DNA from 3 places in the Salipiger sp. ABF4_146 genome. Region 1 is predicted to be linked to each of the others. Evidence: riboswitches for the same ligand, from Rfam matches in the RefSeq annotation. Region 1 holds a riboswitch; each other region holds the start of a gene.
The links. A riboswitch is a leader RNA that binds a small molecule or an ion and turns the genes downstream of it on or off. The one in region 1 is predicted to bind thiamine pyrophosphate.

Region 1 (9,531 bases):
GTCACTCGAACGAGCTGCACCACGAGGCGCAGGACGTCGCGGCCTTCCTGATGTGGACCGCCGAGCCGAAGATGATGGCGCGCAAGCAGGCGGGCTTTGCCGGGGTGCTGTTCCTGACGGTGCTGTCGGTGCTGCTGTACCTGACCAACAAGCGCATCTGGCGCCCGATCAAGCACAAGCCGGAGTGATCCGCGCCTGAGCAAAACAGAAGGCCCCGCCGTTTGGCGGGGCCTTTTGCATTGGGCGCGCGATGGATCTTTCCGGCGCGCGCGGCGCTAGTGTCCGAGATAGGCGCGCAGCGCCTCTGGTGGGGCCTCGAACAGCGCCTGCGTGTCGACGGGGGCCTGCGCGATGCCATCCGCCACCAGAACGGTCTGCTCGGCAAAACGGCGGGCATCCTGCGGGTCATGGCTGACCAGCAGCACCAGCGCGCCCAGCTCTCCGGCCACCTCCTGCACCAGATCCAACATCTGCACCTTCAGCGCCGGTCCCAGCGCGGCGAATGGCTCGTCCAGCGCAAGGATCGGGCGTGCCTGCAACAGCACCCGTGCCAGCGCCGCGCGACTCTGCTGTCCGCCCGAGAGCGCGCCGGGTTTGCGGGCTGACATGCCACCGAGGCCCACGCGCTCCAGCGCCTGCTCGACCCTGTGCGTGTCGTCCGCTGTCAGTCGCCCGCCACCGGGGCGCAGCGCCAGCCCGAGGTTCCGCGCGAGGTTGAGGTGCGGGAAGAGGTTGTTCTCTTGAAACAGCATCGCCACAGGGCGCTTGTCCGGCGGGATGGCGGTGATGTCGCGCCCCTGCCAGAGCAGGCGGCCCGTCTTGGGGGCAAGGAACCCGGCGATCAGGTCCAGCAGCGTCGACTTGCCCGCGCCCGACGGCCCGATGACGGCGACGCGTCGACCCGGCGCCAGCGACAGATCCGCCGAAAGGCTGAAGTCGCCTTCGGTGTAGCGCAGGCCTTCAAGCGTCAGCATTGGCACGGCCCCCCCGGTCGCAGAGCCAGAAGGCCCCAAAGCTGAACAGCAGTAGCAGCAGCGCCGCCCCGGCAGCGGCGTCCATCTGGTACGACCCCATCAGCCGGTAGACCTGCAGCGGCAGGGTTGCCCGCTCTGGGTCGGCAAAGAGCGCGATGACTCCCAGATCGCCGATCGACAGCGCGGCGGTCAGCCCGGCGGCAAACCCGATTGGGCGGCGCAGGCGCGGCAGCAGGATGAGCCGGACCCATGCGAGCGGGGTCAGCCCCAGCGCCTGCGCCAGCCGCGCGTAATCGGCGCGCACCGCCTCGGCCTCGGGGCGCAGGATGCGCAGGGCAAAGGGCAGGGCGACCAGCGCGTTGACCAAAGTGGTCACCGGCAGCGCCAGTGACAGCGGATTGGCAAAGGGCCGGACGATCAGGAAAAGCCCGGTGCCCAGCACGAGGGGCGAGACGGCGATGCCCGCCAGCCCCATCCATTCGCCCCAGCGGGTGGACAGCGGCAGCGCCCACGCGAGGCACAGCAGCGTCGAGGCCAGCGCCACGGTCAGTGAGTTCCACGCCGCCTCCCAAGACCCCGTGCCAAGCTGCGTCAGGCCGGGCAGCCCGCGGGCGACGACCATGCCGAGCGGGGTCAGCAGGAAAAGCGCGGCCACGACGATCCACGCGGCGTCTGCGGCGCGGTGCAGGCCCTTGCGCCCGTCCCAGCGCGTCACCATGCGGTCGAGCCCCGCGCCAAAGCCGCCGCCCAAGCCGAGGCGCAGCGCCAGCAGCCCGGCGGCCAGCGCGAGGCCAAGCTGGATCACCGACAGCAGCGCCGCACGCCCGAGGTCGAAATCGAAGCGCACCGCCTGATAGATCGCCAGTTCGACGGTCGTGGCGCGCGGCCCGCCGCCCAGCGTCAGAGCCACGGCGAAGCTCGACAGGCATATGACGAAGATCACCGCAAAGGCTCCGGGCGCGATGCGCAGCAGCATCGGCGCTTCCAGCGTGCGGAATATCCCCCAAGGTGACAGCCCCAGCGAAGCGGCAAGGCGGAAGCGCTCGGCGGGGGTCGCCAGCCAGCCCTGCAGCAGCAGTCGCACCGCCAGTGGCAGGTTGAAGAACACATGGGCCAGCACCACGCCGTGCAGCCCGTAGATGCTGAAGCCCGGCAGGCCGAGGGCGCGTAGTGCGCCGTTGACCATGCCGTTCTGGCCGAAGACCGCGATCAGCCCCAGCACCGCCACGATGGTCGGCAGGATGAAGGGCGCGCCCAAGAGCGAGATCAACAGCCCGCGTCCCGGGAAGCTCCGGCGCGCCAACGCGCGCGCGACGGGGATCGCCAGCGCCAGAGAAAAGACTGCCGAGAGCAGCGCCTGCCAGAGCGTAAACCGTAGTGCCTGCCAGTCGCCGGGGCCGAGCGTGCCCCAGCCACCGGCGCGCGAGAGCACCGCCGCCACCGGGCCGAGCACCAGTGCCAGCACCAGCCCGGCCGCGAGGAGCGCGGCGCTTATTGCGAGAGGCCGCGGCGCCATGCCTCGATAGCCTCGTCGCGCAGCGCGGCGGCCTCATCTTCGGAGTAGAACAGCACCTTGGTCGGCAGTTCGAGCTCCTTGAACCCCTCGGGCCATTCATCGTGCGGCAGCGCCGCAGGGAAGGACCAGTTGCCCGTGGCGATCATCTGCTGGAACTCGGGCGTCAAGATGAACTCCATGAACGCCTGCGCCAGTTCCGGCTGATCGGTGCTGGCGACCTTCGCGGCCAGCTCGACCATGAAGTAGTTCCCCTCGGGGAAAATCAGCGCCTTCTTGCTGCGGTCGTCCTCGGCGATGATGTGATAGGCAGGCGAAGTGGTATAGCTCAGCACCATGTCGGCCTCGCCATCGGTGAACAGCCCGTAGCTTTCGGACCAGCCCTTGGTGACGGTGAGAATCTTCGGTGCCAATTTACGCCATGCGTCCTCGGCCTCGTCGCCGAACACCGCGTGGATCCAGAGCGCCATGGCCAGACCGGAGATCGAGCTGCGCGGGTCCTGAATGACGATCTTCAGATCGTCTGGCGCCTCAAGCAACGCCTCGAAGCTTTGCGGCGGTTCGGGCAGGCGCGTGGTGTCGTAGATGAAGGCCGTCTCGCCGTAGTTGTAGGGAAGGAAGGTGTCGTCGGTCCATTCGATCGGCAAGGTGAGGGGCGAGAGGTCCACATTGTGCGGCGCGAAGAGGCCGCTTTCGCGGGCCTGCTTGGTCACGTCGGTGTTGAGACCAAAGACCACGTCGGCCTCGGTCCGTTCGCCCTCGAGCAACAGCCGTGGCAGCAGATCGCCGGGCTTGAACTGCAGGTCGCAATCGCAGCGCGCCTCGAACATCTCTTCGATCTTCGGGCCAGGGCCCCATTCCGAGACGACGTAATCGCCCGCGTAGACGGTCAGAACGTTCTCCTGCGCCAGCGCCGTGCTGGCAAAGAGACATCCCGCTGCAAAACTGATGGCCTTCATGGCATCCTCCAAATTTGCGGCGAGAGGGCAAGATGGGCCGGGGCGCGTGGGCCTTGGGCCATGACCTTCCCTCCGCCGGTGTTAACCGGGTCAGGTTCAACGGGTTCGCAGTGGCATCTCAGCCGGCGTGGATCGCGCGGCACCCCGAGGTAGCGCAAGACCTAGCGGCGGGCGGGGCGGCTGACAAGATGAATTCCTCGCCGCGGCGCGTCACGACAATTCCCTTGAGACAAGGGCCGTGCTGGCCTAACAGGCTGGGCGAGCAGAGAGCGCGGCGCGACACAGGAGACAAGCCCATGAGCCTCAATACCTTCGGCCATCTCTTTCGTGTGACGACCTGGGGCGAAAGCCACGGGCCGGCGCTTGGTGCCACGGTGGATGGCTGCCCGCCGGGGGTGCCGATCGACGAGGCGGCGCTGCAGCGTTGGCTCGACCTGCGCAAGCCGGGGCAGAACAAATACACCACGCAGCGGCGCGAGCCCGACGCGGTGAAGATCCTGTCGGGAGTGTTCGAGGGGCAGACCACGGGCACGCCGGTGCAGCTGATGATCGAGAACACCGACCAGCGATCGAAGGATTATTCCGAGATCGCGGCCAAGTTCCGGCCCGGCCATGCCGACATCACCTACTACCAGAAGTACGGCATCCGCGACTATCGTGGCGGCGGTCGCTCCTCGGCGCGGGAGACGGCGGCGCGGGTCGCCGCCGGCGGGCTGGCGCGGGCGGCGCTGGCAGAGTTGGCGCCCGGACTATCGATCACCGGCTTCATGGTGCAAATGGGGCCGCAGGGCATCGACCGTGACCGCTTTGACTGGGATGAGATCGCGCGCAACCCGTTCTGGTGCCCCGATGCGGAGGCTGCCGAGGGCTGGGCCGACTATCTGGACGGGCTGCGTAAGTCCGGGGACAGCGTCGGTGCGGTGATCGAGGTGGTGGCGCGCGGCGTGCCGGCAGGGCTGGGCGCGCCGATCTACGGTAAGCTCGACACCGACCTCGCTGCGGCGATGATGTCGATCAACGCGGTGAAGGGCGTGGAAATCGGCGAGGGTATGGCGGCGGCGGCGCTGACCGGCTCGGCCAATGCCGATGAGATCACCATGGGGCCGGACGGTCCGGTGTATAGCTCGAACCACGCGGGTGGTGTGCTGGGCGGAATTTCCACCGGGCAGGACGTGGTGGTGCGTTTCGCGGTGAAGCCGACCTCTTCGATCCTGACGCCGCGCAAGACGCTGACGGTGGACGGTGACGAAACCGATATCGTCACCAAGGGGCGTCACGATCCCTGCGTGGGAATTCGGGCGGTGCCGGTGGGTGAGGCGATGATGGCTTGTGTTATTCTCGACCACCTGTTGCTGCATCGCGGCCAGGTCGGGGCAAATCGCGGGCAGATCGGCTGATCGCGAGCGCCTTGGCTTTGCGGTTTCGGGTCAGCGTTAGCTGGCCCGCGCTTGTTTTTGGGAAGCGCTAGAATTCTTCCCAGCTTACGTCGCTGCCAGCGGCGGCCCGTTGTGGCGCGGGCAGCGCAGGCGGCTCCGAAGGCGGTGCCGGCTCGAAGTCTTCGATGGGCGCCGCCAGTGGCGTGACCTCCTTAGCGGTTGCCTCCTGTTCTCCCATGAAGCGGCCAAGCTGTGAAGAAAGCCGCTCGGCTTCGCTGCTGAGTTGGTCGCTGGCCGTGCTGGTCTCGCCAACCATCGCCGCGTTTTGCTGGGTGACCTTGTCCAGTTCGGCCACACCCACGTTGATCTCTTGTAGGCCCGCTGCCTGTTCCTTGGCCGCCGTGGCGATTTCGGCAACGAGGTCGGACACCTCGCTGACGTTGCGCACGATATCGGAAAGCGCGGTGCCGGTCTGTTCCACAAGCTGGCCGCCGTCCTTCACCTGCTGTGAGCTGTTGGACACCAGCGCCTTGATCTCGCGCGCCGATTCGGAGGCACGCTGCGCCAGTGAGCGCACCTCGGAGGCGACCACCGAGAACCCCTTGCCCGACTCGCCAGCGCGAGCGGCCTCGACCCCGGCGTTGAGGGCGAGCAGATTGGTCTGGAAGGCAATGTCGTCGATCACGCCGATAATCTGGGTGATCTGGTCGGAGGACGCTGCGATCGAGCCCATAGCGGTCAGTGCCTTTTCCATGACAGCGCCGCCTTCCTCGGCGCGGCGGCGCCCCTCACCGACGCGGCGGTCGGCGTCTTCGGCGCGGTCAGCGGCGGCCCGGACGCTGGAGGATAGCTGCTCGAGCGCGGCGGCGGATTCCTCGAGCGTTGCCGCCTGAACCTCGGACCTCCGGGACATCTCGCGCGACATGGAGGATAGCTCTTGCGAATTGCGCTGCACCGTATCGGTGGAGGTGCGCAGAGAGCTCACCAGCCTACTGATCCCCTGCGCCAGCGCGTTGAAATTATCGCACAGGCGCACGGCGCTGTCGCCAAGGGTGCGCCAGTCGTCTGCATCCAGCCTGTGGTCCGTTTCGCCGCGGGTCAGCCCGCTCATTGCGTTGCCAAGGGCGGTGAACAGCGACAGCCGGCGGTCATTGGCGGCGCGCTCCTCCTCGGCGGTGTCTTCCGCCTGACGCAGACGATCGCGGAGTGCTTCGAGATTTCTGGCGATCGAGCCAGCCTCGTCGCCACGTTCAAGACCGGCGATCTCGGTTTCGTAGTCTTGCCGGGCGATGCGCTCGACCGCGCTGGCGGCGGTCTGGAATGGGCGGGCGAGGAGCTTTCCGAACACCACGACGCAGATCAGAGAAAGGGTGACCGCAATGCCGTTCGCGCCGATGAGCATCAGGAAACCGGTGTCCATCGCGGTGCGCGCCATATTGTCGGCCCGCTCGGCCTGTGATCGCAACTCGTCTCGCATCGCTTGCACCTCTTCCCGGGCCTCGTCGAGCGCAGGCAAGAGCACTTTGCTGATGTGGGCATCCCGTTCGAAGATGGTGAGTCCGGGGATTGTCAGCGTGTCGATCTGTGGCACCAAAGACTGCGCATTGGTTGCGACTTCCTGCAGCCGGGTCAGCATTTCCGGGCGGGCGGCTTCTGGCGCTTTTGGGGCGAGGAAGGCAGAGCTGGCATCGTCGATCAGGGTCTGAAGTGACAGAAGATCGGCGCGCAGGTCGTTCAGCGGTTCGCTACCGCTGTGCTCGAAGTGCAAAATCGCGGTGCCCGCATGATCTATCCGCCCCTGCGCCGCCATCAGGACGGATGTCTGCTGCCTAAGGTCATTGCCGAATTCGAGACTGTCCGACATGCGGGCCTGAATAAGCCAAGAAGCAACGGCCACCCCCAGCGTCAGGAGCATGAAGGCCGATCCGAGGATCAGCAATTGTACACGGATGGAAAACCTGCTCATCACCCATTCCTGTTTGGATATGGCGCGGGGCGCCGGACAGGTCTTCGCTATCAGCGGCAGGTAAACAAACCCTTCGGGATAGATAGGATTGATGCGACTTCCCTCCGTCCGCGAGGGCGGCAGAATGAAAAATGCCCCGCCGCGCAGAGGCGCAGGCGGGGCCAGGTCGTGCCTGCCGAAGCAGGCACCGGCGGTCGTCAAACCTTTATGGTATATCGAGGACTCAGTTCGGGCGGTCAGCCATCTCGGCGCGGATCTGCTGGCGCAACACGTCGATCGGCACCAGTTTTCCCTCGCGTTTGAAATGCCAGTAGGTCCAGCCGTTGCACGACGGCGCACCTTCCAGCTGGGCGCCGACCTGATGGATCGAGCCCTTCACTGCGTCGCCCACCAGCGTGCCGTCGGCGCGGACCTTGGCGCTCTTGCCGGAGGGGGACACCAGTGTCTCACCGGGGCTGAGCATGCCGCGTTCGACCACTTGCCCGAAGGGCACGCGCGGCTCGGCGCGCTTGGCTTTGGTCACTTCCAGAGACGCGCCGTCGAAGGTGCGGATGGCATCAATGCGCTGCTGCGCGATCTCGCGGTAGCTTTCCTCACGCTCGATGCCGATGAAATCACGGCCCAGCATCTTGGCGACGGCGCCGGTGGTGCCGGTGCCGAAGAACGGGTCAAGCACCACGTCGCCGGGGTTGGTGGAGCCGACCAGAACGCGGTGCAGCAGCGAAGCAGGTTTCTGCGTCGGATGCGCCTTCTCGCCGTTGGCGTCCTTGAGCCGTTCGCCGCCGTTGCAAATCGGCAGAACCCAGTCGGAGCGCATCTGCACGCCTTCGTTCAGCGCCTTCAGCGCCTCGTAATTGAAGGTGTATTTCGCGCCTTCGCTTTTCGAGGCCCAGATCATCGTCTCATGGGCGTTGGTCAGGCGCTTGCCGCGGAAGTTCGGCATCGGGTTGGATTTGCGCCACACGACGTCGTTGAGGATCCAGTAGCCCTCGTCCTGCAGCGCGGCGCCAACACGGAAGATGTTGTGGTAGGAGCCGATCACCCACAGCGCGCCATTGGGCTTGAGAAGGCGCTTGGCAGCCTTCAGCCAAGCGCGGGTGAACCGGTCGTAGACGGCAAAACTGTCGAATTGGTCCCAGTGATCGTCGACCGCGTCGACCCGCGAGTTGTCGGGGCGGTGAAGATCACCCCTCAGCTGCAGGTTGTACGGCGGATCGGCGAAGATGAGGTCGACCGACGCCTCCGGCAGGGCGTTCATCTGCTCGATGCAGTCGCCGGAAAGAATCGTGTTGAGTGGGAGCGCCGTGGCGCCCTTTGTCTTGGTCATCGCTGTCATTCTCTGCCTCTGCCCCGGCGCATTTTTGCGCTCTGTGGATTGGGGATAAAATGCGGGAACGACGAATCGGGGTCAATTTGTTTTTTTAAATCAGGACCTTACGTTTGCGGCTTGATACAAGATATTGTGTATGGGGGCGAAGGATCTTCTATGGTGTGGGGTCACACCGAAATCTCGGAGCGCCTGCATGTGGCTTTTTGAGCCGTAACCTGCGTTGGTCTCCCAACCATAATTTGGATGGTGTTGCGCCAAGTCCCGCATCAGTGCGTCGCGCCATGTCTTGGCGATGATCGACGCGGCCGAGATACTCACAGACTTACCATCTCCCTTAACCACAGGCGTGGCGGGGCAGGGCAGATCCGTGGGCAGGCGGTTGCCGTCGATCAGCAGGTGGTCGGGCGCTTCGGGCAGCGCGGCGACGGCGCGGCGCATGGCCAGATAGGTCGCCTGCAGGATGTTGATCTCGTCGATCTCTTCCACCGAGGCGACACCCAACCCGACCTTGGCTTGCGCGCGAATGATCGGCTCCAGTGCCTCGCGGCGCTTGAGGGTGAGTTTCTTGGAATCGTTCAGGCCGGCGGGGATCTGCGCCGGGTCGAGGATCACGGCGGCGGCCACCACGGGGCCGGCGAGCGGGCCGCGGCCCACCTCGTCGACGCCCGCGACGCGCTTGGTTTCGGCCCAGAACGGCGATTCGAGAGAAGTGTCAGGTCCAGTCATAGGCCCGTTCTGCGCGCGCGGGCGCCGGGGGGCAATAGGCTAGCGCGCCTTGGGGTGCGTCGCCTCATAGACCTTCATCAGATGTACGCTGTCGACCGAGGTATAGGCCTGCGTTGTCGAGAGCGAGGCGTGGCCGAGCAGTTCCTGAATGGCGCGCAGATCGCCGCCAGCGGAAAGCAGGTGCGTGGCAAAGCTGTGGCGCATGGCGTGGGGCGTGGCGCTGGCAGGCAGGCCGAGCTGCATGCGCGCCTTTTCGGTGACGGACTGTATGAGCCGCGCGTTCAGCTTGCCACCGCGGGCACCGCGGAACATCGGGCTTTCGGGGGTGATGTCGAACGGGCAGAGCGTCAGATAAGTTTCGACGGCACGACGGGCCACGGGGATCACCGGCACGATGCGCTCTTTGCCGCCTTTGCCGAGGATACGCAGCGACTCGCCAAACGGCCAGTCGGCGCCGGTCAGCCCCAGCGCCTCGGAAATGCGCAGGCCGCAACCGTAGAGCAGCGTGACCACCGCCGCGTCGCGGGCGCCGATCCAGCCTTGCGCCGACTGCATTTCGACGGTGTCGATCATCGCGCGGGCGGCGTCTTCGGTCAGCGGGCGCGGCAGTTTCTTCTGGAACTTCGGCGCGCGGGCCGAGAGCACGGCGGTGGGCTCGAACCCTTCGCGTTCGGCCAGCCAGCGGTA
Region 2 (9,531 bases), on a different contig from region 1:
ACCTCGTCGATCAGGCTGGCAACGGCATCGTGGCGCTGCAGGACGCCGCCGACGATCTCGAGGCGCAGGCCGCGGCGCGGCCAGAGATTGCCAACGTGCGGGTGTCGGGGACCGAGGACGAAAGCGCGCTGCGCATCCAGATCGACCGCGAGAAGGCCGAGAGCTTTGGTCTTACTCTGTCGGAGATCAATGCGATGCTGTCGGTGATCTTCTCGGGCAGCGAGGTGAACGATTTCATCCTCGGCTCCGAACTGCGGCCGGTGATCGTGCAGGCCGACGCCGAACACCGGATGCAGCCCGACAACATCATGGATTGGTACGCCCGCAACTCCGAGGGCGAGATGGTGCCCTTCTCATCTTTCATGACCACCGAGTGGGAGCCTGTGGCCCCGCGCCTGCAGCGCTACTCGGCCACCTCCGCCATCGAGGTTTCTGGCTCTCCGGCCGCGGGCGTCAGCTCGGGCGAGGCGATGGAGGTGATGCAGGGGCTGGTGAGTGAGATGGACGGCGGCTATTCGCTGGCGTGGACGGGGCTGTCGTACCAAGAGCAGCAGTCGGGCGCGCAAGCGCCGCTGCTCTACGCGATCTCGGGGCTGGTGGTGTTCCTTGCACTGGCGGCGCTCTATGAAAGCTGGGCGATCCCCTTCTCGGTGATGCTGTCGGTGCCGGTGGGCCTGCTGGGAGCGCTTCTGGCAGCCTACCTCTTTGGCCAGTCGAACGACGTCTACTTCAAGGTGGGCATCCTGACGACCATCGGGCTTGCGGCGCGCAACGCCATCCTGATCGTGGAGTTCGCCGAAGACCTGCGGCGGCAAGGGCGTAGCATCGCACAGGCCGCGCAGGAGGCGGCGCAACTGCGCCTGCGTCCGATCCTGATGACCGCGCTGACCTTCATCCTTGGCGTGGTGCCGCTGGCGACCGCCAGCGGGGCCGGGGCGGCGGCGCAGAATGCCATCGGCACCGGTGTGATCGGCGGCATGCTGGCCTCGACGATCATCGGCATCTTCCTTGTGCCGGGGTTCTACGTGCTGGTGATGCGTCTGGTCCGCCGGGTCGGCGGAGGCAAAGCCGCAGCCTAGGCGGCGGCGCGGGCCTCAGACCAACTTCTGCAGCAGGCGGATCAAGGTCTGACGCTCGCGCGCCCGCAGCGGAGAGAGGGTTTCAGCAGCGACGTCGAGCGCCTTGCTGACGGTGGTTTCGACAAGCGCCTGTCCTTCGGCGGTGAGCGAGACCAGATGGCGCCGTTTGTCAGCCGGGTCGCGCTCGCTGCGCAGGAGCCCGCGGGCACCCAGCCGGTCGACCACGCCCTTCGTCGTTGCGCCGTCCATTGCCACCGAGCGGCCGAGCAGGTTCTGCGACATCGGCCCGGCTTCGGCGAGGCGCTGCAATACCGAGAACTGCACCGGGGTCAGCGCGCCGCCGACCCTGTCGGAAAAGATCGTGCAGTTGCGCTGGTAGGCGCGGCGGAGCAGGAAGCCGACCTGATCGTCGAGGTGATAGCGCGGGGCGCCGGTGCGGTCGTTTTCGGGCGTGTAGGCCAAGGGGCAGGATCCTCCTTATCCTTCAGACCTAGGGTGCCCCTCGTGCAATCGCAACGGGAACTGGCGCTACATGGCGTCACGCCTAGACCGAAAGATAGGCGTCGCGGATTTCCGGCTGTTTTTCGAGCGTTTCGAAACTGCCGTCGAACTTCTTCTGGCCGCTCTCGATGATGATCGCGCGATCCGCGACGGCGCGGGCAAAATGCAGGTTCTGCTCGGAGATGAGCACCGTCAGCCCTTCGGACTTCAGTTGCAGGATGCTGCGCGCCATCTGTTCGACGATGACCGGAGCGATGCCTTCGGAGGGCTCGTCGAGCAGCAGCAGTGCGGGGTTTCCCATCAGTGTGCGGGCGATGGTCAGCATCTGCTGCTCGCCGCCGGACATCTGTTTTCCGCGGTTGGCGCGGCGCTCCGCTAGGTTGGGGAAGAGCTCGAACAGTTGCGGGACGGTCCACTGCGGCGCTCCCTCGCGGCGCGGCTGGCGCCCGACCTCGAGGTTTTCCAGCACCGTCAGATCGCTGAAAACGCGGCGATCCTCGGGCACGTAGCCGATCCCCGCCTTGGCGACCCGATAGGCGGGCAGGCCGATCAGATCGCGCCCCTCGAACCGCACCGCGCCGCTGCGCGGGCGCAGCAGCTGCATGATCGATTTCATCGTGGTGGACTTGCCAGCGCCATTGCGCCCAAGCAGGGCGACGACCTCGCCGCGCCCGACCTCGAAGCTCAGCCCGTCGAGGATATGCGCCTTGCCGTAATAGCTGTGGACACTGTCGAGCTTAAGCATGTTTGCCTTCCGCAAAGAGGGTTCCGCCGCCGAGGTAGACCTCCTGCACCTTGGGATCGTTGCGCACCGCTTCGCTATCGCCATCGGCGATCAGGCGACCGCGGTTCAGCACCATGATATGATGCGCATGGGCAAAGACCACATCCATGTCGTGCTCGGTGAAGAGCACCGAGAGCCCCTCGCGCCGAACGATATCCGCCACCAGTTGCATCAGGGCAATGCGCGCCGAGGGCGCCATGCCCGCGGTCGGCTCGTCCATCAGCAGCAGCCGTGGGCGATGGCACAGCGCGATCGCCAGTTCCAGCCGCTTCAGATCACCGTAGGCCAGCACCGAGCAGGGCCGGTCGGCCTGATCCTGCAGCGACACCGTGCGCAAAAACGCCATCGCTTCGTCGCGGTAGAGCGTCCACGCCCGGCGCCCGAAGGAAAAGATGCGACGGTGGTGGCTGATGAGCGCCATCTGCACGTTTTCGATCACGCTCATCGAACGGTAGGTGCCGGTGATCTGGAAGGTGCGCCCGACGCCCATGCGCCAGATCTCGCGCGGTGGTTTGGCGGTGATCCTTGCGCCGTTGAGGAACACCTCGCCGGCGGTCGGCTTCAACTGCCCGGTGAGCATATTGAAACAGGTGGACTTGCCCGCTCCGTTGGGGCCGATGAGTGCCTTCAGCTCACCTTGCCGCACGGCAAACGACACGCCATCGACGGCGAGAAACCCGTCATAGCTCTTGCGCAGGCCGTCGGCGCGCAGGATCTCGGTCATCGCGTTGCCTCCTTATCGGTGCGGCGCAGCCGTCCGGTCACGCGACGCAGCGTGCCGACGATGCCCTCTGGCATGAGGATCACCACGGCGATGATCACCAGCCCGAGCACCAGCCGCCAGTACTCCAGCCGGGTCAGCCAATGCTCGACCGAGGTCATGAAGCTGGCGCCCACCACGCCGCCGGCCAGGGTCTTCACCCCGCCGAGGAAAACGACGATCAGCGCATCGAAGCTCTTGGCGATCTCCAGTTCGGTGGGAAAGACCGAGCCTTTGGAAAAAACGAAAATCCCCCCCGCAAGACCGGCCATCATGCCCGCCAGCGCAAAGGCCACCAATTGCACGCGCTTGACGTCGATGCCCATCGCCTCGGCCTGCCGCGGGCTGTCGCGTCCGGCGCGCAGCGCATAGCCAAAGGGCGCGTGGATGATATGGCGCAGTGTCAGAATGCCGCCGACGCCAAGGATCAGGGTGAAGTAATAATAGGGCACGGTGGCGTTCAGCCAGTCGGCGGGCCAGATGTTGATCAGCCCGTCATCGCCGCGCGTCACGCTGCGCCACTGGAATGCAAGGCTCCAGACCAACTGGCTGAAGGCGAGCGTCAGCATGGCGAAATAGACCCCCGAGAGCCGGATGCAGAACCAGCCGATTGCCAGCGCCAGAAGCCCGGCGGCGAGCGGCGCGAAGAGAAAGGCCAGTTCCATCGGCGTGCCGGTATGAAACACCAGCAACGCCGCCGCGTAGGCGCCGCCGCCAAAGAAGGCGGCGTGGCCGAAGCTGATCAGCCCGCCGCTGCCAAGGATGAAATGCAGGCTTGCCGCGAAAAGGGCGAACACGACGATGTCGATCACCAGAACCATCAGGAACTGGTCGGCAAAGAGCGGCAGCAGCGCAAGCGCCGCCAGCAGCGCCGCGGTCAGCCCGATGCCCTTGGCGCCATACGGGCGGATGGGCGTTTCCGGCGCGCCGACCTGCCCGTGCTCGCCCGCCACTTCCTCGCGGCCAAGCAGGCCGTAGGGGCGGATGATCAGCACCACGGCCATGACGACGAACATCAGTACCAGCGTCGATTGCGGCAGGTAGGTCACGCCGAACGCGTTGAGCACCGAGATCAGCACCGCGGCGATGAAGGCGCCGGGCAGGCTGCCCATGCCGCCGATCACCACCACCACGAAGACCGCGCCGATGATGTTGAAATCCATCAGCAGATCGGCGCCGCCCTTGGGCAGTTGCAGCGCGCCGCCCCAGCCCGCCAGCGCCGAGCCGAGCGCAAAGACCCCGGTGAACAGCCACGCCTGATTGACGCCCAAAGCGCCGACCATCTCGCGGTCCTGCGTCGCCGCGCGCACGAGGGTGCCAAGCCGGGTGCGGGTGATCAGATACCAAAGGGCGAAGAGGATCACCGGGGTGATGGCGATGAGCACGATGTCATACTTCGGCACCGGCTCGCCAAAAATGCGCCAGACGCCGCGCAGTCCGGGCGCGCGGGGCCCGAGCCGGTCCTCGGCGCCCCAGATCATCAGCGCCAGATCCTGAATGACGAGGATCACCCCGAAGGTGGCAACCAGTTGGAAGAGCTCCGGCGCGTGGTAGATGCGGCGCAGCACGGTGATCTCGATCAGCGCGCCGATCAGCCCCACCGCCAGCCCGGTCAGCACGATGGCCCCCCAGAATCCGACATGTCCGGGCAGAAGCTCCATCAACGTGACCCCGATGAAGGCCCCGAGCATGTAGAACGAGCCATGCGCGAAATTGACGATCCGGGTGACGCCGAAGATCAGCGACAGCCCCGAAGCGACAAGAAACAGCGCCGCGGCATTGGCAAGACCGGTCAGGAACAGGGCGAAGAAGAAGGCCATGGTGCAAGAGACTCGGAGAGGGAACCGGGGAGGGGCGCTGCCGCTCTTGGCCGCAGGGCCGTCACCCCGGAGCGTTTGGGGAAGGGTGTTTTGGGGAAAGATGAAAGCGGGCGCCTTCGCCCGCTTCCCGCTGTCTCACTCGGCAGGGCGCATCTCGCGGATCTCGTCGTCCGAAGGCATGTAGGCGCCGGGCTCTTTATACGACCAGTCGACCATGACGCCTTCTCCGGCCTCGTTCAGTGCTGTGGTGCCGACGAAGGCACCCAGCGTCGATTGGTTGTCGATCTCGCGGTAGTGCAGCGGGCCGACGGGGGTGTCGGGAATGTCGAGCCCCTCGAAGGCGGCGCGGATCGCCTCGGTCTCGGTGCTGCCAGCCTTTTCAATCGCTGCGGCGACCGACAGCGCGGTGAGGTAGCCGACGTTGCTGCCGTTCTTCGGGGTCTCGCCGAACATCTCCTCGTAGGCGGCGACAAAGGCACCGCCGGGCGTGTCCGCGGCAAAATCATACCAAGGGTAGCCGGTGACGAACCAGCCCTCGGGCGCCTCGTCGCCGAGTGGCTCGAAGTACTCCGGCTCGCCGGTCAGCAGACCGTAGACATCCCGCCCGTCGAACAGGCCGCGGTCGCCGCCCTGACGCACGAATTTGGCGAGGTCGGTGCCGAAGGTGACATTGTAGATTGCATCGGGCTTGGCGCGTTCCAGCGCCTGAGCCTCCGCCCCGGCGTCGATGTTGAACAGCGCCGGCCATTGTTCTGCGACGAACTCGACCTCTGGCTTCAGGCGCTTGAGGTTGGCTTTGAAGGCCTCCACCGCCTCGGTGCCATAGGCGTAGTTCGGGGCGATGGTGGCGTATCGAATGGCATCGGTGGTCGCGGCCTGCTCGGCCAGCATCGCCGCCTGCACCCATGTCGAGGTGCGCAGGCGGAAGGTGTAGGGGTTGCCCGAGGCCCAGACCAGCGTGTCGGCCAGAGGCTCGGAGGCAAGATAGACATAGCGCTTTTCGGCGGCGTAGGAACTGAGCGCGAGGCCGACGTTGCTGAGGATCGTGCCGGTGAGCATCACCGCGCCATCACGGGTCATCAGTTCCTCGGCGATGCGCACCGCCTCGGCCGGATCGCCCTGATCGTCACGGAAGATAAACTCCAGCGGACGGCCCAGCACGCCGCCTGCGGCGTTGATCTCGCTCTGCGCCAGTTCGATGCCCTTGCGGTAGGGCTCGGCGAAGGCGGCGAGGCGCTTGTAGTGGTTGATGTCGCCGATCCTGACCGGTGTCTCCTGTGCTAGCACGGCCGCCGGGGCCAGCGTCAGGGCGGCGGCGGCTGCCAGAACGGTGCGTCGAAGCAGGGTCATGTCCATGTCTCTCCTGTTGGGGGCGCGGCTCGGGGCGGGGCGCTTTGCCCCTCTTACGCCGGAATATGCCGTCTTACCAAGGTGCCGTGACGCAGTTTTCGGTCGGCGGCCAGCAGAGGGGGCGCTGCCCCCGCCGCGCGGGGCGCGGCTCCCCCGGCGTATTTGCCAAGAGAAGAAGACCGCTGGCGTCATCGTTGGGGGCGTTGCGCGGGCTGTCGCTTGGCGCTAGGACTGCGCGCCAAACGCACGCACGCGCGAGCCTTAGGAGAGACGATCATGACGCGAGCTTTCATCTTCCCCGGTCAGGGGGCGCAGACCATCGGCATGGGCAAGGCGCTGGCCGAGGCATATCCGGCGGCGAAAGCCGTGTTCGACGAGGTGGATGCGGCGTTGGGCGAGAGCCTTTCGGCGCTGATCTGGGACGGTGACATCGAAACGCTCACGCTCACCGAAAACGCCCAGCCGGCGCTGATGGCGACTTCGCTGGCGGCGATGCGCGCGCTCGAGGCGGAGGGCATCGAGATCACCGCCGCGGGCTATGTCGCCGGTCACTCGTTGGGCGAGTACTCGGCGCTGACCGCCGCCGGAGCGCTGAGCGTCGGCGATGCCGCCAAGCTTCTGCGCACCCGCGGCAAGGCCATGCAGCAGGCGGTGCCGGTGGGCGAGGGGGCGATGGCCGCCCTGTTGGGGCTCGATCTGGCCACCGCCCGCGCCGTCGCCGACGAGGCCGCGCAGGGCGAAGTCTGCGCCGCGGCCAATGACAACGACCCGTCGCAGGTGGTGATCTCGGGCAACAAGGCCGCGGTCGAACGGGCGGTGGATATCGCCAAGGAAAAAGGCGCCAAGCGCGCGCTGCTGCTGCCGGTGAGCGCGCCGTTCCACTGCGCGCTGATGGCCCCCGCCGCCGAGGTCATGGCCGAGGCGCTGGAGCAGGTGGAAATCACCGCTCCGAGCGTGCCGCTGGTGGCCAATGTGGTCGCCGAGGCGGTGACCGATCCCGCCCGCATCCGCGCGCTGCTGGTCGAGCAGGTCACCGGCTCGGTGCGCTGGCGCGAGTCGGTGGACTACATGGCCGCGCAGGGCGTCACCGAATTTTGGGAGATCGGCGCGGGCAAGGCGCTGTCGGGCATGGTGAAACGCATCCACCGTCCGGCCACGCTGCGCAACGTCGGCGCGCCGGATGACGTGAAGGCCGCGCTCGAAGCGGTCTGAGGCGCGCCTCAACTCTGCCAAGAGAAAACAGGGGGCGGTGCCATGTGGCGCCGCCCTTCTTGCATTCCGGGCGTGTGCATTCTGGTCGTATGCATTCTGGGCGTGGCATTGTCTTCATCTTTCCAAAAATACTCAACAACGCAGTGCCGCCCGCGCGCCGCTGGGCAGAGACCCTACCTTGACGCCCCGCCCGACTCGCCGCAGGGTGGCGCCACTCACCCGGGGGGTCCCGACAAGGGGCTGAGATTCTGCTGGCGTCCGCGCAGCGCAGTGACCCGACGAACCTGATCCAGTTCATACTGGCGTAGGGATGGTGCACTGGCGTTGCCGGGGGCTCTGTGCCCCGGACCATGCGGATAGGAAAAGCGGGGCACACCCGCGCCTTGGCCGCAGCGATGTCACCCCATTCACGCACGGAACTGGGTCTCCACCGCTTTGAGCTTGGAGGCTCCGACCGATGAAAGACCTCACTCCCACCGTCACATGCGGGCCGCTGCCCGCCTCTCGCCGCGTCTGGCACAAGGGCGAGCAGCATCCGCAGATCCGCGTGCCCATGCGCGAGATCGACCTGCACCCTTCGGCTGGCGAGCCGCCGGTCACCGTCTACGACAGCTCCGGCCCCTACACCGATCCCGCCGCCGAGATCGCCATCGACCGCGGTCTGCCGCGGCTGCGCGAAGAGTGGATCGTCGCCCGCGCCGATACCGAGAGCTACGACGGCCGCCATGTGAAGCCCGAAGACAACGGCTTTGCCGAAGGCGCCCGCGCCGTGCCCGAGTTTCCCGTCCGCCACGCGCCGCGCCGGGGCAGGGATGGCAAACCGGTCACCCAGATGGCCTATGCGCGCGCCGGCATCGTCACGCCGGAGATGGAGTATGTCGCCATCCGCGAAAACCTCGGGCGCAAGGCGGCCAAGGCGCAGCTGGTGCGCGATGGCCACGATTGGGGCGCGTCGATCCCAGACCACGTGACGCCCGAGTTCGTGCGCGACGAGATCGCCCGCGGCCGCGCCATCATCCCGGCCAACATCAACCATCCCGAGCTTGAGCCGATGGCCATCGGCCGCAACTTTCTGGTGAAGATCAACGCCAATATCGGCAACTCGGCGGTGACCTCCTCGATGGCGGAGGAGGTGGAGAAGATGGTCTGGGCGACGCGCTGGGGCGCGGACACGGTGATGGACCTGTCGACCGGGCGCAACATCCACAACATCCGCGACTGGATCCTGCGCAACAGCCCGGTGCCGATCGGCACGGTGCCGCTCTATCAGGCGCTGGAAAAGGTCGGTGGCATCGCCGAGGACCTGACATGGGAAGTGTTCCGCGACACGCTGATCGAGCAGGCCGAGCAGGGGGTGGATTACTTCACCATCCATGCCGGCGTGCGTCTGCATATGATCCCGATGACGGTGAACCGGGTGACCGGGATCGTCAGCCGGGGCGGCTCGATCATGGCCAAGTGGTGCCTGCACCACCACCGCGAGAGCTTCCTCTACGAGCATTTCGAGGAGATCTGCGAGATCGCGCGCGCCTATGACGTGTCGTTCTCGCTGGGCGATGGCCTGCGCCCCGGCTCCATCGCCGACGCCAACGATCAGGCGCAGTTCGCCGAACTGGAGACGCTGGGCGAGTTGACGCAGATCGCTTGGAAGCACGAGTGCCAGGTGATGATCGAGGGGCCGGGCCATGTGGCAATGCACAAGATCAAGGCCAATATGGACAAGCAGCTCGAGACCTGCGGCGAGGCGCCGTTCTACACGCTTGGGCCGCTCACCACGGATATCGCGCCGGGCTATGATCACATCACCAGTGGCATCGGGGCTGCGATGATCGGTTGGTTCGGCACGGCCATGCTGTGCTACGTGACGCCCAAGGAGCACCTCGGCCTGCCGGACCGCGACGACGTGAAAACCGGGGTGATCACCTACAAGATCGCCGCCCATGCCGCCGATCTCGCCAAGGGCCACCCGGCGGCGCAGATCCGCGACGATGCGCTGTCGCGCGCGCGGTTCGAGTTCCGCTGGGA
Region 3 (9,531 bases), on a different contig from region 1:
GTCGGCCAGGTCCGGCGCATAGCGCGCCCGAAGCGGCTGCGCCGGCACGCCCGCGACGATCGTGTAGGGCGGCACATCCTTGGTCACCACCGCCGAAGAGGCCACCACCGCGCCATCTCCCACCGTCACTTCCGGCCGTACGACTGCGCCGTGGCCGATCCATGTGTCATGGCCGATATGGGCGCGGCGCGCATGGCGGGCGGTAAAGAACGCCTCGTCGCGCCCGGCGTCATCCCAGTAATCGCCCGAGCGATACAAGAAGTGATGCAAGGACGCGTTGCCCATCGGATGATCGGTCGGACCAATCCGGGTGAAACTGGCGATATTGGCGAACTTGCCCACCGTGCAATTGGCGATGTCGGCATAGCGGTCGCAATAGGCGTAGTTCCCCATCTGCACATGGTTCAACCGCGAGCCGCGCCCGATCTCGACATAGCTGCCGAACGCGGAGGCGGTGATTTCGCACTCGGGATGAATGAACGGATCAAGGCCGAGGCGTGCCATTCAGAGCCCCTTGATCAGCTTGCGGCGCAGCCAGCCCGAGGCGCTGTCCATGGCCATGACCATCAGCACGATAAGGATGATGTAATAGGTCACCTCTTCCCAATCCTTCTGGGTGATCATCGCCTGCGTCAGCAGCAGGCCGATGCCGCCACCGGTGATCGCACCGATGATCGTGGCCGAACGGGTGTTGGATTCAAGATAGTAGAGGATTTGAGAAATCAGCACCGGAACGATCTGCGGGATCACCCCGAAGCGGTAGCGCTGCAGCGGCTTGGCACCGGTCGAGGCAAGACCCTCGATCTGCTTGCCATCCACGTTCTCCAGCGCCTCCGAGAAGAGCTTGCCGAAGCTGCCGGTGTCGGTCAGCAGCATCGCCAGCGCCCCGGTCAGCGGGCCGGGCCCGAAGGCACGGCTAAGCACGATGGTCCAGATCAGCCCGTCGACCCCCCGCAGAAAGTCAAACACCCGGCGCATGGCAAAGCGAACGGCCCTCAGCGGCGCGAAGTTCTTCGCCGACAGGAAGGCCAGCGGCAGCGCCACGATCGCCGCGCCCATAGTGCCCAGAAAGGCCATCAGCACAGTCTCGAACAGCGCCCAGGCCACATCCGCGTGGCGCCACATCTCGTTGCCCCAGAAATCCTGCCACGCGCCCGCAAGATTGCCGCGCGCCGGATCGATCTGTGCGCCGAACAGAATGTCGCCCAGCCCGTGCCCATTGTAGGGGCTGTCGAGAGTGAAGAAGAACAGCTCCCAGCCGGGGAAATAGCGGAACAGCTCGGTCTTCGAGCGCGTCAGCGCCACGCGCGCGCCCTCGGCATTGATCTGAAGACGCGAAGAGGAGGCCGAGATCCAGTCGGGCAGCCCGTCGTCGGGCAGGTTGCTGACCAGCGTGCGGCCATCCAGACGCGCCTCGATCAGCCCGTAACCCGGCACATCCCAGCGGAACCCGTTATCCGGCAGCAGGAGCACTTCCTGCCCGCCCTCAAGCAGCACACGGGTGCTGCCGTCGGCCTGCGGGATCACCCAGTCGGGGCTTGTGCCTTCGGGGTATTCGCCCTTGCGTTCGCCCTCGATCGCCACCGCGACACCGCCGTTGCGGTTGTCGCGGGTGACATGGGTCTTGTAGCTCCAGACGTCCGACAGCAGCGTGCGGGCGTTGTCCCAACGCGCGCGCTCGGAAAGCCCTGCGATGTCGAAGGCGAAGAAGATGTAAACGAGGTAGGCGAGCACCACCACGGGCAGGCCGAAAGAGACCAGCCGCTTGCGGGAGAACTGCCGGTCGGCGGCGGCGTAGAGCGCGGCGTCGGCCATCTCACAGGCCTCCTTTCTTGGACGAGATCATGGCGTTGCGCACATGGCTCGACAGTTGATCGAAAACGACGATGGTCGCGAAAAGCAGGATGAAGATGGCGGCAGCCTGATCGAAGCGCCCCTGCCCCCAGGCCATGGCGTTGCGCAGTTCGTAGCCAATGCCGCCTGCGCCAACGAAGCCGAGGATGGCCGAGGCGCGGATGTTGATCTCGAAGCGCAGCAGCGCGTAGCTGAAGTAGTTCGGCGCCACCTGCGGCACCACACCCAGCCACATGCGCTGCAGCCAGCTTGCGCCCACCGACGACAGCCCCTCGACCGGCTTGAGATCGGCGTTCTCATTGACCTCTGAGAACAGCTTGCCGAGCGCGCCGGCGGTGTGGAAGGCGATGGCGATCATCGCCGGCACCGGCCCGCCGCCCAGCACGAAGATCAGCACCAGCGCGATGACGATCTCGGGCACCGCGCGCATGATGTCCATCAGCCTGCGGAAGACCGGGATGAGCCGTGGCCAGCGCGCCAGCCCACGGGTCGAGAGCAGCGACAAGAGCATCGCCGCCGCGGCACCGATCAGCGTCGAGCAGGCGGCGATATTGATCGTCTCGACCAGCGCCGGGAAGTAGTCGACCAGATGGCCGGGAAGCCGGTCGAGCTTGGGCAACGTGTCGCGCAGCACATCGGCCGGGAAATCGAAGATTTGCGGCAGGCCGCTCCAGAAACCGCCGGCATTGCGGCTGTCGGCCAGCGTGAAGCCCGAGACCATCAGCAGCGCGAAGATGGCGAGCGTCATCCCACCGTAAAGGCGTTTGCGGGCCATCAGCGCGAGGTAATTGGCGCGCGGATCGTGGGGGGCGTCTGGGGTCTGTGTCATGCGGCGGTCCTGCGGCTGGCCCGCGCCCTGCCCGGCCTGCCCCCGTCTGGGGCGGCGCTTTCTGGCGGCGGCGGTCCGGGAAACGAAAAGGGACCCCGCGGATCGGCGGGGCCCCTTCGGTCTTGGGCGATCAGTTGATCTTCGAGCGGCGGGCCGAAACGATCGACTCGTACTCTTTGTGGGTCACCGGGATGAAATCCTTGGCATCGCCGGCGGCCACGCCATAGGCGCAATCGGCATCGTCTTCCCAGAGGTTGGCGGTCAGCTCGGTCACGGTGTCCTTGACCGACTGCGGCAGCGCCTTGCGCATCACGAACGGTCCTTCGGGGATGACGTTCGACTGCCAGATCTGCACGAGATCGTTCATATCGACGAGGCCCGCATCCACAGCCTTGCGCAGCGCGCCCGAGTTGTAACCGTCTTCCCAGTTGCCCTGACCGTCGGCCCAGGTCACGCCCGCGTCGACGTCACCGTTGTTGACCGCGACGATGGTCTGCTCGTGGCCGCCGGTGAAGACGACATCGGAGAAGTAATCGCCCGGCTCCATCGAGTAGCCAGCGTCGGCGATCTCGATCGAGGGGATCAGGTAGCCCGAGGTCGAGTTCGGATCCCCGAAGCCGAACTCCTTGCCGGCCAGATCGTCCAGCGAGGTCACGCCGCTGTCGGCGCGGGCAAAGCCGATCGAGTAATAGCCGATGGAGCCGTCGAGGTTCTGCTTGACCAGTACCGGCTCGACCGCTTCGGGGTCGGCGATATAGGTGCCGGCGTAGGACGAGGCGCCCATCCATGCGGCGTCGATGGTGCCGCCCAGCAGGCCCTGCATCACGCCGTTGTAGTCGGCGGGGGTAAAAATCTTCACCTCGACGCCAAGCGCCGCTGCGATCTTCTCGGCGTAGCACTGGTTGGAGGCCAGACGGTCCTGGGCGTTCTCGCCGCCGAGGATGCCGAGGCGGAACTCGGAGATCTCCTGCGCCTGGGCGGCGCCCACGAGCACGGTGCTGGCCAGAGCGGCTGCGATCAGTTTCTTCATCTTCTGTCCCTCATGTAAGGAATGGGCCCGTCCCGATGGGCCCGGGTGGTCAGACCGCGACTTCCGCAGCCCGAATTTCTGCCACGGCCACGGGGTCGCGGATCTCGGTGGAGGTGGCGCTTTCCGAAAAATCGGCGCCGGCGCCGTAGATGTCGCGCGCCACGCCGGTGGTCAGCTGTGCCGGGCTGCCGTCGAAGACGATGCGCCCGTCTCGCATGCCGATGACCCGGTCACAGTAGCGCCGCGCCGTATCCAGCGTGTGCAGGTTGGCGATCACCATGCGGCCGTCTTCCTCGTGGATGCGGCGTAGGTCGTCCATCACCAGTTGGGCGTTCATCGGGTCAAGCGAGGCGATGGGCTCGTCGGCCAGCACCACCTTCGGGTCCTGCATCAAGGCGCGCGCAATGGCGACGCGCTGCTGCTGCCCCCCCGAAAGCGCCTCGGCGCGTTTGGCGGCATGACCGGCGATGCCCAGACGCTCGAGAATGTCGATCGCGCGGTGCACGTCTTCGCGCGGGTAGAGGTTGAACATCGTGGCCAGCGTCGCGCGCTTGGCCAGCGTGCCGTGCAGCACGTTCGACACCACGTCCATGCGCGGCACGAGGTTGAACTGCTGGAAGATCATCGCGCAGTCGGATTGCCACAGGCGCTTGTCTCCGCCCTTCAGTTGCAACACGTCGCGGCCTTCGAAGATCAGCTTGCCCTCGGTGGCGTCGGTCAGACGGTTCATCATCCGCAGGAAGGTCGATTTGCCAGCGCCCGAGCGCCCGATGATGCCGATCATCATGGGCCGGTCGACCGTAAAGCTCGCGTTGTCCACGGCGGTATTCGCGCCGAAGCGCTTCGTCAGGTTCTCGACGGTGAGCATATTTCCCCCAGACTGTCCGGGGCGGTGTGTCGCGCCGAACGGTATCGAGGCTGTGACGCTTCGGAATCGGTTCCATGTCGGTTCGATGAAGCTTTTCTAACGCCGCCGCACCGCCGGCATATCCGGACCTTGTGACCCGCGCTTTGCCCTTGAAACAGGCATGATTTGGCGGCGAACGCGCGGGCATCGCGGCAGACTCGCCGGGCGGCGATGACGCAGGGGCATTGCCCTCCCTTGGCAACAGTGGTCTATGTCCGGACTAAAGCCCGCACGAAACTGGACCCTGCCCCGTGCCCCTGAGCGCAACGACGACCCCTACTTCCCCGCCAAAATTCACCGACCGGCTGATCGGCGGCCTGTTGATCCTCATCACCGGTCTGGTGATCCTCACGGAATGGCACATCGCACCACCCGGTCTGGATTGGGGGCTCATCCCCGCCGTGACAGCGGTGGTCGGGCTGCTGGCGTCGCAGGTCGCGCCGGGGCGCCGGTTCTTCGTCGCTTTGGCGATCGTGCTCAGCCTCGCGCTGGTCTGGCGCGCTTCGGACTGGCAGCAGGTGCTGCTGAACGCCTTTCACTCGGCTGCTTTCATCGCCGCCTTCTTTGCCGCACTGGCGACGCTGCGCAGCGCTGCCCAGCAGGCCAGTTCGATCCGCGCCGCAGGCAATTTCCTCGCACTGCAGCCGCCGGGACGACGCTATCTCGCGCTGACCCTCGGCGGGCAGGCCTTCGCTCTGCTGCTCAACTACGGCGCCATCGCGCTGCTCGGCAGCCTTGCCACCGCCGCCGCGGCGGACGAGCCCGACGAGGAAATCCGCCACCACCGCACCCGGCGCATGCTCCTTGCGATCCAGCGCGGCTTTGTCGCCTCGCTGCCGTGGTCACCCATGTCGTTCTCGGTGGCGATCACCACCGCGCTGATCCCCGGCACCAGCTGGGGCTCGGTGGTGCTGCCGGCGATCGGCACCTCGGCGCTGATCACCCTGACCGGCTGGGCGCTCGATACGATCTTCAAACCCAAGCTGTCGCATCCGCCCGCCCCGCGCGCCGAGCCAGACGGCAGCTGGGCGCTGATGGCACCGCTGCTGATCCTGCTTGCCCTGCTGGTCACCTCGGTGCTGCTCCTGCAGAGCCTCACCGGCCTGCGCATCATCGCGCTGGTGCTGCTGGTGGTGCCCTGCATGGCCGCCGCATGGGCGGTGCTGCAAAAGCGCGAGGGCAATGCACCGCTGGGCCAGCGCGCCCGCGCCTTCGCCTTCAAGGAACTGCCCGCCTATCGCGGCGAGGTGACGCTGCTGATGATGGCCGGGTTCATCGGCACCGTTGGCGCGCCGCTGCTGGCACCGCTGGTCAAGGCCTCGGGCTTTCATCCCGAAGACCTGCCCCCGGCGCTGGTGCTGGTCAGCTTCGTCTGGATCATCCCGCTGCTCGGCCAGTTGGGAATGAACCCGATCCTCGCCGTGACGCTGATTGCACCGCTGGTGCCCGCCGCCTCCGATCTGGGCGTAGCACCCGAGGCCATCGTGGTGTCGATCACCGCCGGCTGGGCCTTGGGCGGCATCAGCTCGCCCTTCACCGCCACCACGCTTCTGGTGGGAAGTTTCGGCAACGTCAGCGCGCGGCATGTCGGTCTGCGCTGGAACGGTAGCTACATGATCTGCATGCTGCTCTTGTTGTCGGCCTGGGTGCTTGCGCTCGGCTATTTCATCCTCTGACCTCCAACTCGCGAAAGTTCCGCCATGAGCCTTGCCCAAACCCCGCCCATCTTTGACGGCCACAACGACCTGCTGCTGCGCCTGCTGCGCGGGACCGTGAGCGCAGCGGATGTGGTGGACGGCATGGCCAGCGGCCATATCGACCTGCCGCGCGCCCGCACGGGCGGGTTCGGCGGCGGCTTCTTCGCGGTCTTCGTGCCCAGCCCCTCGAAGTCCGGCGACGACATGGACGCCATGGCGCAGCCGCAATACGACCTGCCCCTGCCGCAGATGATCCCCCATGCCGAGGCGCTGGCGACCACATGGCAGGGCGTCGAGGCCTTCGAGGCGCTGGCCAAGGCGGGCGCCATCACCCCCTGCACCACCGCCACCGAGATCGAGACGGCATTGACCGGCCCGAAGATGGCCGCGGTTCTGCACCTCGAAGGCGCCGAGGCGATCGGCCCGGACCTAACCGAACTGCACGAGTTGCACGCCCGCGGCCTGCGCTCGCTGGGCCCGGTCTGGTCGCGCCCGACGATCTTTGGCCACGGGGTGCCTTTCCGCTACCCCTCCACCCCCGACACCGGCGAGGGGCTGACCGAAGCGGGCAAGCGGCTGGTCAAGGAATGCTGCGAGCTGAAGATCATGATCGATCTGTCGCACCTCAACGAAAAGGGGGTGGATGACGTCGCCGCGCTCAGCGAGGCGCCGCTGGTCGCCACCCATTCCAACGCCCATGCGGTCACCCCGCACGCGCGCAATCTGACCGACCGGCAGCTTGCGATGATCGCTGAAAGCGACGGCATGGTCGGCGTCAACTTCGCCTCGGCCTTCCTGCGCCCGGACGGGCGGATGGACCCTTCGTGCAGCCTCGACGTCGTGCTGCGCCACGTCGACCATCTGATCGAGACGCTGGGCGAAGACCGCGTCGGCTTCGGCTCGGATTTCGACGGCGCCACGGTGCCCGAAGGCATCACCGACATCGCCGGCCTGCCCAACCTGCGCGATGCCATGACCGCCCATGGCTTCGACGCCGCGCTGATGGAAAAGCTCTGCTACGGCAACTGGCTGCGGGTGCTGCGCAAGACCTGGGGCGAATAAGCCCCCCACGCCCCCGCGCCTTCGTCTAGACCCAAATATCCCGGGGGTCCGGGGGCAGCGCCCCCGGCTTTCCGAGACCTTACCCCTTTAACCGGTCCCTTCATCTGCTAAGATCCCTCGCACCTAGGGGGGTCCCGGCAAGGGGCTGAGATACTGCTGGCATCTTCGCGGCGCAGTGACCCTTTGAACCTGATCCGGGTCATGCCGGCGAAGGGACAGGTGGAGCGACCGCATGCCCTCGCCGGCCTCATTTTGGAGGCCGAACCCTTGAACACCATGGACCAATCTCCCGTCACATCCGCGCGCATCCCCAACGTGCTGACCATCGCCGGCACCGATCCCTCGGGCGGCGCGGGCATTCAGGCCGATCTCAAGACCTTCTCCGCCCACCGCGCCTACGGCATGAGCGTCATCACCGCCGTGGTGGCCCAGAACACCCGCGGCGTGCGGGCCTTTGAGGCGCTGTCGCCCGAGTTCGTCGCGGCGCAGATCGACGCTGTGTTCGACGACGTGCGGGTGGATGCGGTGAAGATCGGCATGGTCGCCAACCCCGGCATCATCCGCGCCGTTGCCGACCGGCTGCGGGCGCATGGCGCGCGAAACATTGTCTTTGACCCGGTGATGGTGGCCAAGAGCGGCGACGCGCTGCTCGACCCGGAGGCGGTGGCGGCGCTGCGCGAGGATCTGGTGCCGCTGGCAACGCTGATCACCCCCAATCTGCCCGAGGCCGCTGTTCTGCTCGAGCACGGCGACGACTGGACCGCCGAGGAGATGGCCGCGGAACTGCCCGCGCTCTCCGCCATGGGGCCCGAGGCGGTGCTGCTCAAGGGCGGGCACCTGTCGGGCAGCCCCGAGAGCACCGACCTGCTGTGGTGGCAGGGCGCCACCCGCAGCTACAGCGCGCCGCGCATTGCCACCAAGAACGACCACGGCACCGGCTGCACGCTGTCGGCGGCGATCGCGGCGCTGTTGCCGCGCATGGCGCTGCCAGACGCGGTGGCCGAGGCGAAGCGCTACCTGCAGCGCGCGCTCGCAGCCTCAGACCAGCTGGAGGTGGGCGGCGGCCACGGGCCGCTGCACCATTTTCACGCCATGTGGGGCTAGGCCGCGGCCCAGGCGCGGGTGATGTCCTGCGCCGCCGCCTCTGGCTCGGGCTGACCGCAAATCGCCGAGACAACGGCCAAGCCTTGCGCGCCAGCCGCTTTGGCCTGCGCCGCGTGATGCGCTTTCAGCCCACCGATGGCCACGGCGGGCACCGGGCTCGCCGCCACCTGCGAAGCCAGCCCCTCCCAGCCCACCGGCTGCTTGTGGTCGCGCTTGGTGGGCGTGGCAAAAACCGGCCCCGCCCCCACATAGTCCACCAGCGCGGGATCGACCGCCCTTGCCAGAGCGGGGCTTTCCACCGAAAGCCCCAGCAGCATCTCCGGCCCGACCAAGGCCCGCGCCTCGGCGGGTGACATGTCGCCCTGCCCGACGTGCAGCCCATCGGCACCGATCACCCGCGCCGCCTCCACGTCGTCATTGACGATCAGCAGCGCGCCCGAGCCCGCCAGTGCCGCCTTCAGCGCCCTGCCGGTCTCGATCATCCGCGCGGTGCCCCCGTCCTTGTCGCGCAGTTGCACCATGGTCGCCCCGCCTCGCGCCGCCAGCCGCGCCGTCTCGACCATGCCGATCCCGGCGCAAAGGCCGGGATCGAGCACCAGATAGACCGAGAGATCGAAGCGTTTCATGCCGCCCCGACCTCAAGCACCGTCACCTCGGCGTTGGCGTCCAGCGCCTCGGGCGTCAGCGCGTGCAGCGCGTCGAGGAAGACCGGCGCGAAGCTGCCCGGCCCCGTCGCCGCCTCATGCGCTTGGCTGCCCGCCACAGCGTAATGCGACAGCCCCGCCACGACCGCCTCGAAGGGATCGCCGCCAAGCCCGACGTAGGCCCCGCACAGCCCGGTGAGCGCACAGCCAAGCGCGGTATTCAGCGGCATCCAAGGCGAGCCGCCGCCGATGCGCACCGCCCGCGCGCCATCGGTGACGAAGTCGGTCTCGCCGGTCACCGCCACCACGCCGCCGGTCTGCCGCGCCAGCATGCGGGCGGCGGCCTCGGCGGCGGCAACCCCGTCGCGCCCGTCAACGCCCTGCCCGCGGCTGGCTTCGCCGGC

Region 2: another riboswitch for thiamine pyrophosphate. It lies ahead of thiC (phosphomethylpyrimidine synthase ThiC); the one in region 1 lies ahead of thiB (thiamine ABC transporter substrate binding subunit).
Region 3: another riboswitch for thiamine pyrophosphate. It lies ahead of thiD (bifunctional hydroxymethylpyrimidine kinase/phosphomethylpyrimidine kinase); the one in region 1 lies ahead of thiB (thiamine ABC transporter substrate binding subunit).

What each region holds. Positions count from the first base shown of each region.
Region 1 is NZ_JBSWYX010000002.1:489,212-498,742, reverse strand. Features, by position in the region: gene ACXAJT_RS05195 (cytochrome c1) at 1-188, shown strand, start outside; gene ACXAJT_RS05190 (thiamine ABC transporter ATP-binding protein) at 276-974, opposite strand; gene ACXAJT_RS05185 (thiamine/thiamine pyrophosphate ABC transporter permease ThiP) at 961-2,490, opposite strand; gene thiB (thiamine ABC transporter substrate binding subunit) at 2,466-3,446, opposite strand; TPP riboswitch at 3,497-3,603, opposite strand; gene aroC (chorismate synthase) at 3,743-4,843, shown strand; gene ACXAJT_RS05170 (methyl-accepting chemotaxis protein) at 4,911-6,788, opposite strand; gene ACXAJT_RS05165 (DNA methyltransferase) at 7,012-8,124, opposite strand; gene ACXAJT_RS05160 (ribonuclease HII) at 8,215-8,844, opposite strand; gene ACXAJT_RS05155 (tyrosine recombinase XerC) at 8,884-9,531, opposite strand, start outside.
Region 2 is NZ_JBSWYX010000007.1:192,646-202,176, reverse strand. Features, by position in the region: gene ACXAJT_RS12365 (multidrug efflux RND transporter permease subunit) at 1-1,079, shown strand, start outside; gene ACXAJT_RS12360 (MarR family winged helix-turn-helix transcriptional regulator) at 1,095-1,541, opposite strand; gene ACXAJT_RS12355 (ABC transporter ATP-binding protein) at 1,624-2,325, opposite strand; gene ACXAJT_RS12350 (ABC transporter ATP-binding protein) at 2,318-3,088, opposite strand; gene ACXAJT_RS12345 (ABC transporter permease) at 3,085-4,944, opposite strand; gene ACXAJT_RS12340 (ABC transporter substrate-binding protein) at 5,080-6,294, opposite strand; gene fabD (ACP S-malonyltransferase) at 6,571-7,506, shown strand; TPP riboswitch at 7,717-7,835, shown strand; gene thiC (phosphomethylpyrimidine synthase ThiC) at 7,964-9,531, shown strand, end outside.
Region 3 is NZ_JBSWYX010000007.1:182,503-192,033, forward strand. Features, by position in the region: gene ACXAJT_RS12280 (LbetaH domain-containing protein) at 1-504, opposite strand, end outside; gene phnE (phosphonate ABC transporter, permease protein PhnE) at 505-1,815, opposite strand; gene phnE (phosphonate ABC transporter, permease protein PhnE) at 1,817-2,683, opposite strand; gene phnD (phosphonate ABC transporter substrate-binding protein) at 2,814-3,713, opposite strand; gene phnC (phosphonate ABC transporter ATP-binding protein) at 3,763-4,581, opposite strand; gene ACXAJT_RS12305 (hypothetical protein) at 4,872-6,296, shown strand; gene ACXAJT_RS12310 (dipeptidase) at 6,321-7,379, shown strand; TPP riboswitch at 7,495-7,613, shown strand; gene thiD (bifunctional hydroxymethylpyrimidine kinase/phosphomethylpyrimidine kinase) at 7,656-8,483, shown strand; gene thiE (thiamine phosphate synthase) at 8,480-9,109, opposite strand; gene thiM (hydroxyethylthiazole kinase) at 9,106-9,531, opposite strand, start outside.